DNA from 3 places in the Massilia putida genome. Region 3 is predicted to be linked to each of the others. Evidence: riboswitches for the same ligand, from Rfam matches in the RefSeq annotation. Region 3 holds a riboswitch; each other region holds the start of a gene.
What was found. Region 3 has a riboswitch for cobalamin ahead of BVG12_RS09405 (energy-coupling factor ABC transporter permease). Riboswitches for the same ligand answer to the same signal wherever they lie in the genome.
Positions count from the first base shown of each region.

Region 1: it holds a riboswitch for cobalamin, as region 3 does, so the genes downstream of both, BVG12_RS28015 (TonB-dependent receptor) here and BVG12_RS09405 (energy-coupling factor ABC transporter permease) in region 3, are expected to answer to the same signal.
Region 2: it holds a riboswitch for cobalamin, as region 3 does, so the genes downstream of both, BVG12_RS23415 (TonB-dependent receptor domain-containing protein) here and BVG12_RS09405 (energy-coupling factor ABC transporter permease) in region 3, are expected to answer to the same signal.

Region 1 is NZ_CP019038.1:5,789,087-5,793,619, forward strand. It holds gene BVG12_RS28010 (M1 family metallopeptidase) at 1-1,573, opposite strand, end outside; cobalamin riboswitch at 1,620-1,844, shown strand; gene BVG12_RS28015 (TonB-dependent receptor) at 1,914-3,896, shown strand; gene BVG12_RS28020 (thiol:disulfide interchange protein DsbA/DsbL) at 4,117-4,533, shown strand, end outside.
Region 2 is NZ_CP019038.1:4,762,889-4,767,421, reverse strand. It holds gene cobT (nicotinate-nucleotide--dimethylbenzimidazole phosphoribosyltransferase) at 1-539, shown strand, start outside; gene BVG12_RS23425 (adenosylcobinamide-GDP ribazoletransferase) at 539-1,324, shown strand; gene BVG12_RS23420 (histidine phosphatase family protein) at 1,321-1,854, shown strand; cobalamin riboswitch at 1,849-2,082, shown strand; gene BVG12_RS23415 (TonB-dependent receptor domain-containing protein) at 2,151-3,992, shown strand; gene BVG12_RS23410 (FecCD family ABC transporter permease) at 4,013-4,533, shown strand, end outside.
Region 3 is NZ_CP019038.1:1,624,378-1,628,910, forward strand. It holds gene BVG12_RS09390 (energy-coupling factor ABC transporter ATP-binding protein) at 1-210, opposite strand, end outside; gene cbiQ (cobalt ECF transporter T component CbiQ) at 207-941, opposite strand; gene BVG12_RS09400 (energy-coupling factor ABC transporter substrate-binding protein) at 928-1,248, opposite strand; gene BVG12_RS09405 (energy-coupling factor ABC transporter permease) at 1,245-1,925, opposite strand; cobalamin riboswitch at 2,057-2,263, opposite strand; gene bluB (5,6-dimethylbenzimidazole synthase) at 2,346-3,020, shown strand; tRNA gene BVG12_RS09415 (tRNA-Cys) at 3,042-3,112, opposite strand; gene BVG12_RS09420 (PHA/PHB synthase family protein) at 3,242-4,533, shown strand, end outside.

The DNA.
Region 1 (4,533 bases), 2.8 Mb from region 3:
GGCGGAATTTCCAGCGCCGGTAGTATTCCTTGAACGCGCGCTCCATCGGCGCCTTGCCGATGCGCGCTTCCAGGTCGCGCATCAGGATCGCGGTACGCGTGTAGACGGGACCGATGTCTTGCAGGCGGGACCACGCGTTGGCGCCGGGCGGATCGGCCGGGTCGTTGCGCGGCGTGGCCGTGCGTTCGGCGTCGAAGGTCGGATAGCCGGGCGCGAAGCCGAGGCGGGCCAGCAGCGGCGTCGCGATGAACGCCAGCTGGCCCTGGTCGCGCATCATGCGGTTGTCCCAGTATTCGTTCAGGCCCTCGTCCAGCATCGGCTCTTCGAATTCGTTCGACGCGAGCAGGCCATAAAAATAGCCGTGGCCGAATTCGTGGATCGTGACGAAGGCCAGCGCGAACTGGTTCGCCGTGCGCGCATCGACCGTCCGATAGGCTTCGGCCGTGAAGAACGTCGGGTATTCCATGCCGCCCGCTTCCTCCGCGTTGTAGGGCGGGATCACGACGGTCAGCGTCTTGTACGGGTAGGGGCCCAGCGTGTTCGAGAAATACGTCAGCGATTCCTTCGCCGTCTTCAGCGCGGGCGCCGCGCTGGCGGCGAATTCGGGCGGGTACAGCACCGTCACCGTCACGGGCGGGCTGCCCGGGCCGGTCCACGTGTCGACGAGGGGCTTCGCCGTCTGGCTGTCGGCGGTCCAGGCGAAGTCGTGGACGTCGCCCTGCACGAAGCGCCACGTGCGCAGGCCGCCCTTGTCGACGGGGGCGCCTTGCGGCTCGCCCGTCGCGCCCACCGTGTAGCCGCGCGGGACGGTCAACTTGACGTCGTAGCTGCCGAAGTCCGCGTAGAACTCGGAATTCATGTGGAATTCGTGCACGTTCCAGCGCGGCGCTTGTGCCCCGCGTTCGCCCGGCAGTTCCAGCACGCCGATCTTGGGGAACCATTGGGCGACGAGGTGGAAGGTGCCGAAGTATCCCGTGCGCGCGACGACGCGCGGCAGCTGCGTGAGGAAGTCGATGTCGAACGTGGTCGATTGGCCCGGCGCGACGGCCTGCGGCAGGTCGAAACGCACCACCGTGTGGTCCGTCGCGGGGCCGTTGTCGGGATGGACGAAGGTCCACGGCACATTCGCGCCGCCCTGTGCGACGCGGCTCAGGGCGATGTGGCCCCATGCGTCCTTGATGTCGACGCCGGAGCGGAAGGTGCCGTCGCGCTCGCGCCGCTCCGTGAAGAACGTGCTGCCCGCGCTCTCGAACGCATTCATGTACAGGTGCAGGTAGACGCTCTTCACGGCGACCTTGCTGCGGTTGCGCCATGTGAGCCGTTCGCGGCCCGCGACCGTGTGCTTGACGGGATCGAGCGTGGCGTCGATGTCGTAATGGACGACGCGGTCGGACAAGGTCGGCTCGCGGCCCGTGCGCGGGCCGCCCCAGGCGTCCGGGCTGCTGGGCACGCGCACGGCGGCGGCGTCGGGTGCGGCGAGGGCGATGCCGTCGGACGCCGGCGCGGCGCGCACTGTGCCCGTCAGCAGCAGGGCGGCGGCGATGGCGAAGCGGACACTGAAACGAGGATGCATGCGAGCCCCCTGGCGTGGCTGTAATTTTTGTGCCCACACTATACAGGTTATAATCCCCAGGTTTGGTGCCCGCACGCGCGTCTGCGCGTGCAGTTAAACGGGAAACACGAAGCGCGCGCCTCCGGCGGGTCGCCAACGTGTGCTGCCCCCGCAACGGTAAACAAGCGTCGCCGCATCGGCGACAGGCCGCCCCGATAACCACTGTGCTTGCATAGGAAGGTGGGACGGTCCGTCTTGGAGCCCGGAGACCGGCCAGACAGGGGAAGCCGGTGTCAAACCGCGCTTTTGTGTACGCCGGCGTGCGGGGACGCTTGCCGGCCAAACGAAGATTGAACATCCAATGAATTCTGCCGCCTCCACCCGCGGCGCGCCGGCCGTCAAGCCGATCGCGCTGGCCTGCGCCGTATCCCTGTCCCTGTTTGCCGGCGCCGTTCGCGCCCAGGACGACATCCCGTCGACCGTCGTCATCACCGGTTCCCGTTTTCCCAGTGTCGAAAGCCTGCGTCCGATCGGCGCCACCGTCATCACCCAGGACGACATCCGCCGCGCCGGCGTCAATGACGTGAACAGCGCGATCCGCAAGGTCGGCGGCGTGTTCGGCCGCCAGAGCCTCGATTCGTCGCCCGACTTCGCGCTCGACCTGCGCGGCTTCGGCACCAACAGCGCGCAGAACATGGTGATCATGGTCGACGGCGTGCGCCTGAACGAGAACGAGCTGGCGAACACCGTACTGTCGACGATCCCGATCGACACGGTCGAGCGCATCGAGATCACCCGCGGCGGCGCCAGCGTGCTGTACGGCGAAGGCGCGACCGGAGGCGTCATCCAGATCACCACGCGCCGCGCCGTCGCCGCCGGCATGCACGGTTCCGTGTTTGCGGAAGGCGGTTCGTTCCACGAGCACGACGTGCGTGCGCAGCTGTCGCAGACCGCTGGCGACATCAGTGCCGACATCGCCGTCGCGCGCCAGGGCAGCAACAACTACCGCCGGAACAGCGACTTCGACCAGACGACGGCCTCGCTCAACCTGCAGACCCGCTTCACGGGCGGGCGCGCCGGCATCCACGTCGAGAGCGCGCGCCAGGAGACGCGCCTTCCCGGTTCGCTCACGCTGGCGCAGTTCGACGCCGACCCGCGCCAGGCCTCGACCCCGCAGGACTTCGGCTCGCTGAACACCGACCGCGCGAACGTCTTCGCCGAGTACCGCCTGGGCGCGGTCGACCTGGCGGCCGACCTGTCGCACCGCGAGCGCAACCTGCGGTCGAACTACCTGTCCTTCGGCTCGGCCAATGCGTACGACGGCCGCCAGGACCAGTTCTCGCCGCGTGCCCGCTGGCTGTCCGACGTCGGCGGCATGCTCAACGAACTGGTGGGCGGCCTGGACGTCACGCGCTGGAAGCGCAAGACGACGGCATCGTACTCGAACGCCGATGCGAGCCAGTCGTCGAAAGCGGTATACCTGCGCGACGAGCTGCGCTTCGATCCGGCCCACGACGGCCGCGTCGCCCTCGGCGCGCGCCACGAGAACTTCGACAAGGACGTCGTGGACGCCGTGGCCCACGTCGCGCCGGAAGACCGCTCGCAATCGCAGAACGCGTGGGAAGCGCAGGCCAGCTACCGCGTCCATCCGCTCGTCGAGGTGTTCGCCAAGGCGGGACAGAGCTACCGTGTGGCGAACGTGGACGAGAACGGCTACCGCACCAGCATCGACATCCTGAAGGCGCAGACGTCGCACGACCTGGAATTCGGCACGACCTTGCGCCACGCGCCGGGCGACGACAGCCGTACGTTGACGGCGCGCGTGTTCCGTCATCGCCTGAACAACGAGATCTTCTTCGATCCGACCGCGAACGGCGGCTGGGGTGCGAACACGAACCTCGACCCGACCGAGCGCAAGGGCTTCGAGATCGATGCCGAAGCGCAGCTGGCGGCCGGCTGGCGGGCGGCAGCGCACGTGCAGCACGTGCTGGCCCGCTTCACGGACGGCCCGAACACCGGCCGCGAACTGGTGCTGGTGCCGAAGAACGTGGTGACCGCGCGCCTGGCCTGGGCACCGGGCAATGGCCAGTCGGCCGACGTGGGCGCGCAATGGGTCGACAGCCAGCGCTACGGCAACGACTTCAGCAACAGCTGCGGCGCGCGCATGCCGTCCTACACGACGCTCGACGCGCGTTACGCCGTCAAGTTCGGCGCGTGGGAAGTCGCCGCGACGGGGCTGAACCTGGCGGACCGCCACTACTTCAGCAATGCGTTCGGCTGCAAATCGGGCATCTATCCGAGCGATGGGCGCCAGCTGAAACTGTCGGCACGGTACGACTTTTAAGTCGCAGCTCGCTCCGCCGTCACCGCCGCGAAAGCGGGGATCCATACTGAACAGATCGAAGTGGCTCAGCATGGATGCCCGCTTGCGCGGGAATGACGTGTCAGCGGCATCTGTTGGTTACGACGGTAGCCAATTGCAATAAATAAGCCAGGGCTAAGGCTGGCGAACGAAAAAGTGGTAATCTCGCGATCGTTCGCTTAACCAATCTAGAAGGAAAATTATGCGTTCCCTGCGTTTTGCCCTGCTCGCTACCGCGCTTGCCGCCAGCACCGCTTTCGCTTCGCCGACCGACCCGAAGAGCGGCGTCGAGTACGTGACGCTCGCTCAGCCGCAGCCGGTGCAGGCCACGGGCAAGAAGGTCGAGGTGATCGAGTTCTTCATGTACCACTGCCCGCACTGCAACGCGCTGGAACCGCAGCTCGAACAGTGGGTCAAAAAACAGGGCGGCAACATCCAGTTCAAGCGCGTCCACCTGCCGTTCTCCGGCCCCAACGATCCGGAAGCGCACCTGTACCTCACGCTGGAAGCGATGGGCAAGGCCGAGGAATTCCAGAGCAAGGTGTTCAAGGCCTGGCACGTGGATCACCAGCGCCTGAACACGGACGCCGCGATCATCGATTGGGTGGCCAAGAACGGA
Region 2 (4,533 bases), 3.1 Mb from region 3:
TCGGCGAGATGGGCATCGGGAACACGACGGCGGCAGCAAGCCTGATGCACAAGCTGACCGGCATCCCCGTCGCCGAGTGCGTCGGCGCCGGCACGGGCCTGTCGCCGGAAGGCGTACTGCGCAAACGGCGCGTGATCGAAGCAGCCGCGCTGCACCACGCCGGCGTCGACGATACCCTTGCGGTGCTGGCCACGTTCGGCGGCTTCGAGATCGCGATGATGGCCGGCGCCATGCTCAAGGCGGCCGCGCTGCGCAAGGTGCTGCTGATCGACGGATTCATCGTGACGAGCGCCCTGCTGGTGGCGGTGGGTATCGAGCCCGCGATTCTGGATTACTGCGTGTTCGCGCACTGTTCCGACGAATCCGGTCACCGCCGCATGCTCGACGCGCTCGGCGCCGAGCCGCTGCTGCAGCTGAATCTGCGCCTGGGCGAAGGCACGGGCGCCGCGCTGGCCCTGCCGCTGCTGCACGCGGCCGTAAACTTCCTGAACGAGATGGCCACGTTCGAGTCGGCCAGCGTCAGCGAAAAGTCGGCTTGATGCATCAAATCAGACTGTTCTTCATCGCCCTGCAGTTCTTCACGCGGCTGCCGGTCCCGGCCTGGGTCGGCTTCGAAGCCAGCTGGCTGCAGCACGCGTCGCGCTACTTCCCGCTCGTTGGCTGCGTGGTCGCGGCGATCGCGGCCGGCATCTATTACGCGGCCGCGCACGTACTGCCCGCGCCCATGGCGGCGGTGTTGTCGACCGCGACGTCGATCTATATCACGGGCGCCTTTCACGAAGACGGCTTTGCCGACACGTGCGACGGCCTGGGCGGCGGCATGACGAAGGAGCGGGCGCTCGAGATCATGAAGGATTCGCGCGTCGGTGCCTACGGCGCGATCGGCATCGTATGCATGCTCGCGACCAAGCTGTCCGCGCTGGCGCTGCTGCCGCCGCGCGTGGCCGTGGCTGCGCTGTTCGTCGCGCATCCTGTCTCGCGTCTCGCCGCGACGGCGCTGATCTGGAAACTGGACTATGTGCGCGGCGAGGGCAAGGCCAAGCCGCTGGCGCAGCAGATGACGAATCACGAATTCGCGATCGCGGCGCTCACGTGCGCGGTGCCGGCCGCGTGCATGCTCGCCGCCGGCTGGATCACCCCGGCCGCGATGCTGGCCGCGGTGCTTGCGTCGACAGCCGCCGCGCTGTGGCTGGGCCGCCTCTTCGTGCGCCGCCTCGGCGGCTACACGGGCGACTGCCTCGGCGCCGTGCAGCAACTGGCGGAAGCGCTGGCCTACGTCGCCGTGCTCGCCACGCTCGGCCACGCCGCCTGGACTGCGGCATGACGCTGTACCTGGTGCGCCATCCGCGACCGGACGTGGCACCTGGCCTGTGTTATGGCGCCAGCGACGTCCCGGTGCCTGACGCGGAACTCGCCCGCGTGCACGCGGCGCTGGCGAAGCAAGACATACCTCACCTGCCCGTCTACGCAAGCCCGTTGCAACGCTGTGCCCTGCTGGCCGAACGCCTGGCCCCGGGCCGCGTGACGCTCGATGCGCGCCTGGCCGAGATGGATTTCGGCGCGTGGGAACTGCGTCCGTGGTCCGCGATCCCGCGCAGCGACGTCGACGCCTGGGCCGCCGATCTCCTCCACTACCGCCCCGGCGGCGCGGAGAACGTGCTCGACGTCGCGCGCCGCGTGCAGTCGTTCGTCGACGACCTGCGGCAACCGTCCGCGCTGATCGTCTGCCACGCCGGCACCATCCGCCTGCTGACAGCGCTGCACGACGGGACGCCGCTCGAACAGGCCGCGCTGCAGGCGGCGCAGACGCCGCATCGCATCGACTACGGGCAACTCGTCGTGCTGGGCGTATAATGTCTGCGTTTTGGTGCTCGCGCCCGTCTCTCGGGCGCAGTTAAACGGGAAACACGAAGCGCTTTACGAACAAGCGCCAACGTGTGCTGCCCCCGCAACGGTAAGCAAGTGCCGCCCGCGTTCGACGCACGCGCGGCAACCGTCTCCACATACCACTGTGCATCCGCATGGGAAGGTCGGACGGCCATACTTGCCAGCCCGGATACCGGCCAAAAGGTGGAAGCGCGCGATTCGTCACGCGCTTCTGTTCACCTGGCTGACGGGGACGTCGGCCGGTTGCCCATTACGAACACATCATGTCAGTTTCCGTTTCCCGGCAGGCCGCCGCGCTTTCGCTCGTCCTTGCCGCTTCCACTTCCGTCCACGCCGCCCCCGTTCCCGATACCGTGGTCGTCACCGCCAACCGCACGCCGCAACGCGCCGATGAGGTAATCCCCGACACCGTCGTCATCAGCAGCGAGGAAATCGCCCGCGCCGGCGCGGGTTCCGTCGCCGACGTGCTGCGCCGCCAGCGCGGCATCGAAATCGCACGCAACGGCGGCGCCGGCACCAACACCTCCGTCTTCCTGCGCGGCGCCAACAGCAATCAGGTCGTCGTGCTCGTCGACGGCGTGCGCATCGGTTCCGCGACCACCGGCGCGGCCGCCTGGAACGCGATTCCGCTGTCGTCCGTCGACCACATCGAGATCGTCTACGGTCCCCTGAGCTCCCTGTACGGCGCGGACGCCATCGGCGGCGTCGTGCAGATCTTCACGAAAAAGAGCGCAGGCCGTCCCGCCTTCAGCGCCGGCGCGGGCGGCGGCACGTATGGCACGAACCAGTACGACGCCAGCGTGCGCGGCTCGACGGGCGGTGAGCACAGCGTGACGTATGCGCTTTCCGGTGCGCACGAAGAATCGGACGGCTTCTCGGCCACGCGTCCCGGCGCGTTCGGCTACAACGGCGACGACGACGGCTACACGCGCAACAGCGTCAATGGCCGCGTCGCGCTGCGCCTGGCGGAGGGCCACGAGATCGGGGCGCAATTCCTGCAGAGCCGGTTGAATGCGCAATACGACAACGGCAGCTCGGCCTTCGACGCCCACAACATCCAGGAAGTCGACAGCTATGCCGTGTTCCTGAACGACCGCATCCTCCCCATGTGGCGCAGCAGCGTCCAGGTGGCGCGCTCGGAAGATAAACTGGGGAGCTTCACGAGCACGGCGCCGTCCGGCAACGCCCAGCTAAACACGCGCCAGGACGAGTTCACGTGGCAGAACACGTTCGACCTGAACGGCGACACGCTGCAGGTGCTGGCCGGCCACCGCAAGGAGCAGGTCCTGTCCAGCTCCGTCAAGGAGGTCAACCGCACGCGCATCACGAATGCCGTCGCGGCCGCGTACGACCTGCGCCGCGGCAGCCACCTGCTGGACATCAGCGCGCGCAACGACCGTTCCGAATACGGGTCGAAGACGACGGGCGCCGCCGGCTACGGCTACGAGTTCACGAAGGACCTGCGCGCCACGGCCAGCTTCGGTACGAGCTTCCGCGCGCCCACGTTCAACGAACTGTTCTATCCGGGCTACGGGCTGGTATCGAATCAGCCGGAACGGGGCCGCAACGCGGAAGCGGGCGTGCAGTATCGCGTGGCCGGCGTCGACCTGCAGGCGAATTACTACCGCAACCGCCTGACCGACATGATCGTGACCGTCACCCCATGCCCGACCCGCACCGGCAGCTGCGCCTATAACGTCAATCACGCGCTGCTGGAGGGCTTGACCCTGGCCGCGGACACGCGCCTCGGCAACCTCGATCTGCGCGCCAGCGCCGACCTGCAGGATCCGCGCGACGAGACGACGGGCAAGCAGCTGGCCCGCCGCGCGCGCCGCCATGCCAGCGTCACTGCCGACTACAACCTGGGCCAGGTGGACGCCGGCGTCGAGCTGCAGGCGTCCGGCCGCCGCTTCGACGACGCCGCGAACAAGAACGTCCTTGGCGGCTACGGTTTGCTGAACCTGTACACTACCTGGCACATGACGCGCGACTGGTCGCTGCTGGTCCGCGTCGACAACGCGGCCGACAAGCACTACGAGCTGGCGCGCAACTACGGCACGGCCGGGCGCACCTGGTTCGCGGGCATCCGCTACGGTCTCCGCTAAACACCATGTACCGACGAGCCATGCAACCTGTTCCACCGCCCCTGCGCCAGCGCGCCGTTCCGATCATCGCAGCGCTGCTGTGCGTTGCGATCGCCTGCCTGCTCATCGCCGGCATGACCGGATCGATCGCCGTCGCGCCGTCCGACCTGCCGGACGCGGTGGCGCAGGTGCTGCGCGGTCGGCCGGAATCGCTGGCCGCATCGCTCGTCGAGCTGCGCGCCGGCCGCGCGCTGATGGCCTTCGTCACCGGCGGCGCGCTCGCGCTGGCCGGCGTCATGATGCAGGCGCTGCTGCGCAATCCGCTGGCCGATCCGTACGTGCTCGGCATCTCGGCCGGCGCGTCGGTCGGCGCGCTGTTCGCGCTGTTGATGATGTGCGCGGCCGCCACCGTCGACGTCGCGGCGATGGGCGGCGCGGTAACGGTCGCGCTGCTGCTGTATGTGCTGGCGCGGCGCGACATGCGCAGTGGCGCCGCGGCGGAAGGCGGCACGTCGATGCTGCTGCTGACCGGCGTGATCATGGCGTCGGCCAGCATGGCGCT
Region 3 (4,533 bases):
CGGCCGCCCCTCCCACAGCAGCCGGCCCGCCGTCGGGCGCAGCAAGCCGTTCAGGTGTTGCAGCACGGTGGTCTTGCCGGCGCCGTTGGCGCCCAGCAGCGCGTGGCGGCGTCCGCGCGCGAGCGCGAGGCCGCAGCCGCGCAGGCCGGCACTGCCGTCGGCGAACACATGGTCCACGGCCTCCAAGGCGAGCAGCGACGCGGCCGTCACGACCGGTCTCCGAGCGCCACGGCCATGAGCGCGGCACCGGCCAGCAGCGCGGCGAGACGGTCGCGGCGGGCATGGGGGAATGCGCCCGGCAGGAAGCGCAGCCGGCCGTCGTAGCCGCGCGCGTCGGCGGCCGCCTGCAGCGCGGCGGCCCGGTGCCAGACCTGCACCGCCATCTGGCCGGCCAGCAGCCCGGTCGAGCGCCACGCCCGGCGCCAGCCCCCATGGCCCAGGCGCGCGCTTTGCGCCGTGACGCCCTCGTCCCACGCCTGGCGCAGCACGAACAGCATGCGGTAGCTCAGCGCCATCAGGTCGAGCAGCAGCTCGGGCGCGCGCAGGCGGCGCAGCAGCGCGAGCAGGTCGGGAAGCGGCGTCGTGAGCACGAGGCCCAGCAGCGCCGCCAGCACGGCGAGCGAGCGCAGCGCCGTGCGCGCAACAAACGGCAGCGCCGCTGGCGTCCAGTGCCAGGCGCCGTCGGTGCCGGGCGCGACGAGCATCGTCAGGCAGGACAGCAGCAGGAAGCCGCACGGCGCCAGCGCCACCGCGACATAGGTGCGCGGCGGCACGCGCGCACCCAGCAGCGCGGCCAGCATCGAGGCCGCCGCGAGCAGGGCCAATGCGCCGGGGCCGTGCGCGATCCATGCCGCGGCCGTGCCGGCGGACGCGAACAGCAGCTTGGCCGACGGCGCGACATGGCGCCAGCGGCTGGCGTAGGCGGCGTCATCGATCCGCATCGTATTCCCGTGTCGGATCCGCCGCGCGGCGCGCACGTTCGCGCGCAACCGAGAGACCCAGCCAGAAGCCGATCACGCCCGCGCCGGCGGCGGCCTGCAGCGCGAACAACAGCGATGCGATCTCCGCGCTGGCCGGTTCGACCAGGGGCGCGAACCACGGCCGGTAGCCGGGCGCGATCGTGCCGACGGCCTGCCGGGCGGCGTCGTCGGCACCGCCGAAACCGCCCGCCGGCGCGCGCGCCAGCCACAGCGGCAGCACCGTCAGCAGGATGACGGCCGCGAGAATCCACCACGTCCGGCGCTTCATGCCGGCTCCCGCGCACGCACCGCCATGACGGGCAGCGCACGCAATTCATGCGCGTTGAAGCGCGCCATCGCATTCACCACCAGCACGGTGAGCAGGCCTTCGCTGATGGCGATCGGCACCTGGGTCAGCGCGAAGATCCCGGCGAACTTCAGGAACGACGCGGCAAAGCCGCCGGACGCAGCAGGAAATGCCCACGCCAGCTGCGCCGACGTGGTCACATAGGTCGCCAGGTCGCCCACGCAGGCCGCCAGGAAGACGGCGGCGGAACGCGTCAGGCCCAGCGCGGCCACGGCGCGGAAGACGCCGTACGACACGCACGGTCCGACGATCGCCATCGAGAACACGTTGGCGCCGAGCGTCGTGATGCCGCCGTGCGCCAGCAGCAGCGCCTGGAACAGCAGCACGACGAAGCCCACCGGCACCATCGCGACGGGCCCGAACAGCAGCGCGCCGAGGCCGACGCCGGTCGGGTGCGAACAGCTGCCCGTCACGGACGGCAGCTTGAGCGCCGACAGCAGGAACGCGAACGCGGCGGCGACGCCGAGCAGCATGCGCCGCTCGGGATGCGCCCGCAGGCCGCGCCCCATCGAGCGCAGGCCCCAGGCCAGAAAAGGAACGGAAACGGCGGTCCAGCCGAGCGCGTGAACGGGCGGCAGAAAACCTTCCATGATGTGCATTCGAATCCTCCCGTCGAATGGTCCATAACGGCACCAACGGGGAGGCAAGAGGACGGCCGACGGGTGGACGGCACGCGGACACAGCCCGGCGCACGACGCGATCGGCAGCGGCTTCCCGTCACCCCGGGGAATGGTGCTGGCTTGTCTGGGCCGGTATTCTGGCTCGCCGTCATCCTTCTCCGCACCTTCCCGCGATTGCTCGCAGTGGCTTACAGGCAGAGTCGTCAGGCTTACAGCAGCGGGGGCTGCACCGGAATGGCCGCGCGAGGCGGTGTCACCGGTTTCCCGTTTAACGCAATTCCGAGAGGAATTGACGCACCCAAGGCCGCGATCTTACACTGAACGGCGAAAGCAGCCTAGTTCTGCTCGAAAAAAAAATGCGGTACCGCCCCGCCTTCCGTCCTTCAGTAGAGGATTCCCATGTCCCCCAATGCCTTTTCGTCCCCCGAAATCGAGGGCGTCTACCGCGCCATCTTCGAACGGCGCGACATGCGCCACTTCCTCGCAACGCCTGTCGATGCGGAACAACTGGAACGCTTCATCCGGGCCGCGCACCACGCGCCCAGTGTCGGACTGATGCAGCCGTGGCGTTTCATCCGCATCGTCAACCGCGAGCTGCGTCGCGACATCCACGCCCACGTGGACGACGAGCGCGTGCAGACCGCGCATGCGCTCGGCCAGCGCGCGCAGGATTTCATGCGTCTGAAAGTCGAGGGGATCCTGGAATGCGCCGAGCTGTTCGTCGTCGCGCTGATGGACAAGCGCGAACCTTATGTGTTCGGCCGGCGCACGATGCCGCAGATGGATCTTGCGTCGGCATCGTGCGCGATCCAGAACTTCTGGCTGGCCGCGCGCGCCGAAGGGATCGGTGTCGGCTGGGTATCCCTGTTCGATCCGCAGCGCGTGCGCGCGCTGTGCAATATGCCCGACGACACCATGCCGATCGCCGTGCTGTGCGTCGGCCACGTCGCGCAGTTCTACCCTGCGCCCATGCTCGAGGCCGAAGGCTGGGACAAGCGCCGCGCCGTGGACGACATGCTGTATGAAGATACCTGGGGACAGCCGGGTTCGCTGTTCGGGCAAACGCCTGTTTGACGGCAACCCGTGTAATTCGAAAGGCGAGGACGTGAGTCGAACACGTCTAAACGGCTTTGCAAGCCGCCGCATAACCGCTTTGCTACCTCGCCGAAGCAAATGATACGTTCACCGCCGGGCTCGCAACTGCGATGCATCAAGCAATTTTACGCTCCCGCGCGGCACTAAGCGGCCGGATCCTGGTCTAACGGCCATGCATCTTTGTAAGGAGCCCGCGCGCCATGAACATCCTGTCCGAAATCCCGCCGAGCGAACAGCGGCGCGAAGCCAGCACGTGGCAAGGCGGGCCGCGGCCGCGCTATCCCGAGGCAAGCGTCGAGCATGCCCACATCGACCTGGCACTGAACGCCGCGCTGGGGCGCGTGACCGGCTACGTCTCGCCGGCCGCGCTGGCCGGCGCGTGGTACGACTGGGCCAGCCACCTGCTGCTGTCGCCCGCCAAGCAGATGGAGCTGGGCGTGCAGGCCGCGAGCAACATGCAGCGCTGGCTGCAGTACAGCGCCAGCGCCATGTTCGGCACGGCAGCCGAGCCCGTGCAGCCGCTGGCGCAGGACAAGCGCTTCAACGATCCGCTGTGGCATACCTGGCCGTGGAACCAGCTCAGCCAGGGCTTCCTGCTCACGCAGCAATGGTGGCACCGGGCCACGAGCGGCGTGCGCGGGGTGTCGTCGCACCACGGCGACGTGGTCACGTTCGTCGCGCGCCAGTTGCTGGACGGCGTCGCGCCGTCGAACTTCATCGCCACCAACCCGGTGGCGCAGCAGGTCACGCTCGCCAGCGGCGGCCAGAACCTCGTGCATGGGCTGGCCCGGGCGGGCACCGACCTGCGGCGGGCGCTGGCCGGCACCACGGCGCCCGTCAGCCACCGGCCCGGCCGCGACGTCGCCATCACGCCCGGCAAGGTCGTCATGGACAACCATCTCATCGAACTGCTGCGCTACGATCCCGTCACGCCGCAGGTCCACGCGGTGCCGCAGCTGATCGTGCCGGCGTGGATCATGAAGTACTACATCCTCGACCTCTCGCCGCAGAACTCGCTCGTCCGCTACCTCGTCGAGCACGGCCATACGGTGTACATGATTTCCTGGAAAAATCCGCAGGCCGACGACCGCGACCTGTCGCTGGAAGATTACCGGCGCCATGGCGTGATGGAAGCGCTGGACACCGTCGTGCGCGAGACCGGCGCGCCCCAGGTCAACGCCTGCGGCTATTGCCTGGGCGGCACGCTGCTGGCGATCGCGGCGGCGGCGATGGCGCGCGACGGCGACGAGCGGCTGGCCAGCATGACCTTGCTGGCGGCCCAGGTCGACTTCACGGAACCGGGCGAGCTGTCGCTGTTCATCGACGAGAGCCAGGTCAGCTTCCTGGAGGCCGTGATGTGGCAGCAGGGCTACCTGGACACGCGCCAGATGGCCGGCGCGTTCCAGCTGCTGCGCTCGAACGACCTGATCTGGTCGCGCCGCCTGCGCCACTACCTGCTCGACATTCCGGACAAGGACAACGACCTGGCGTC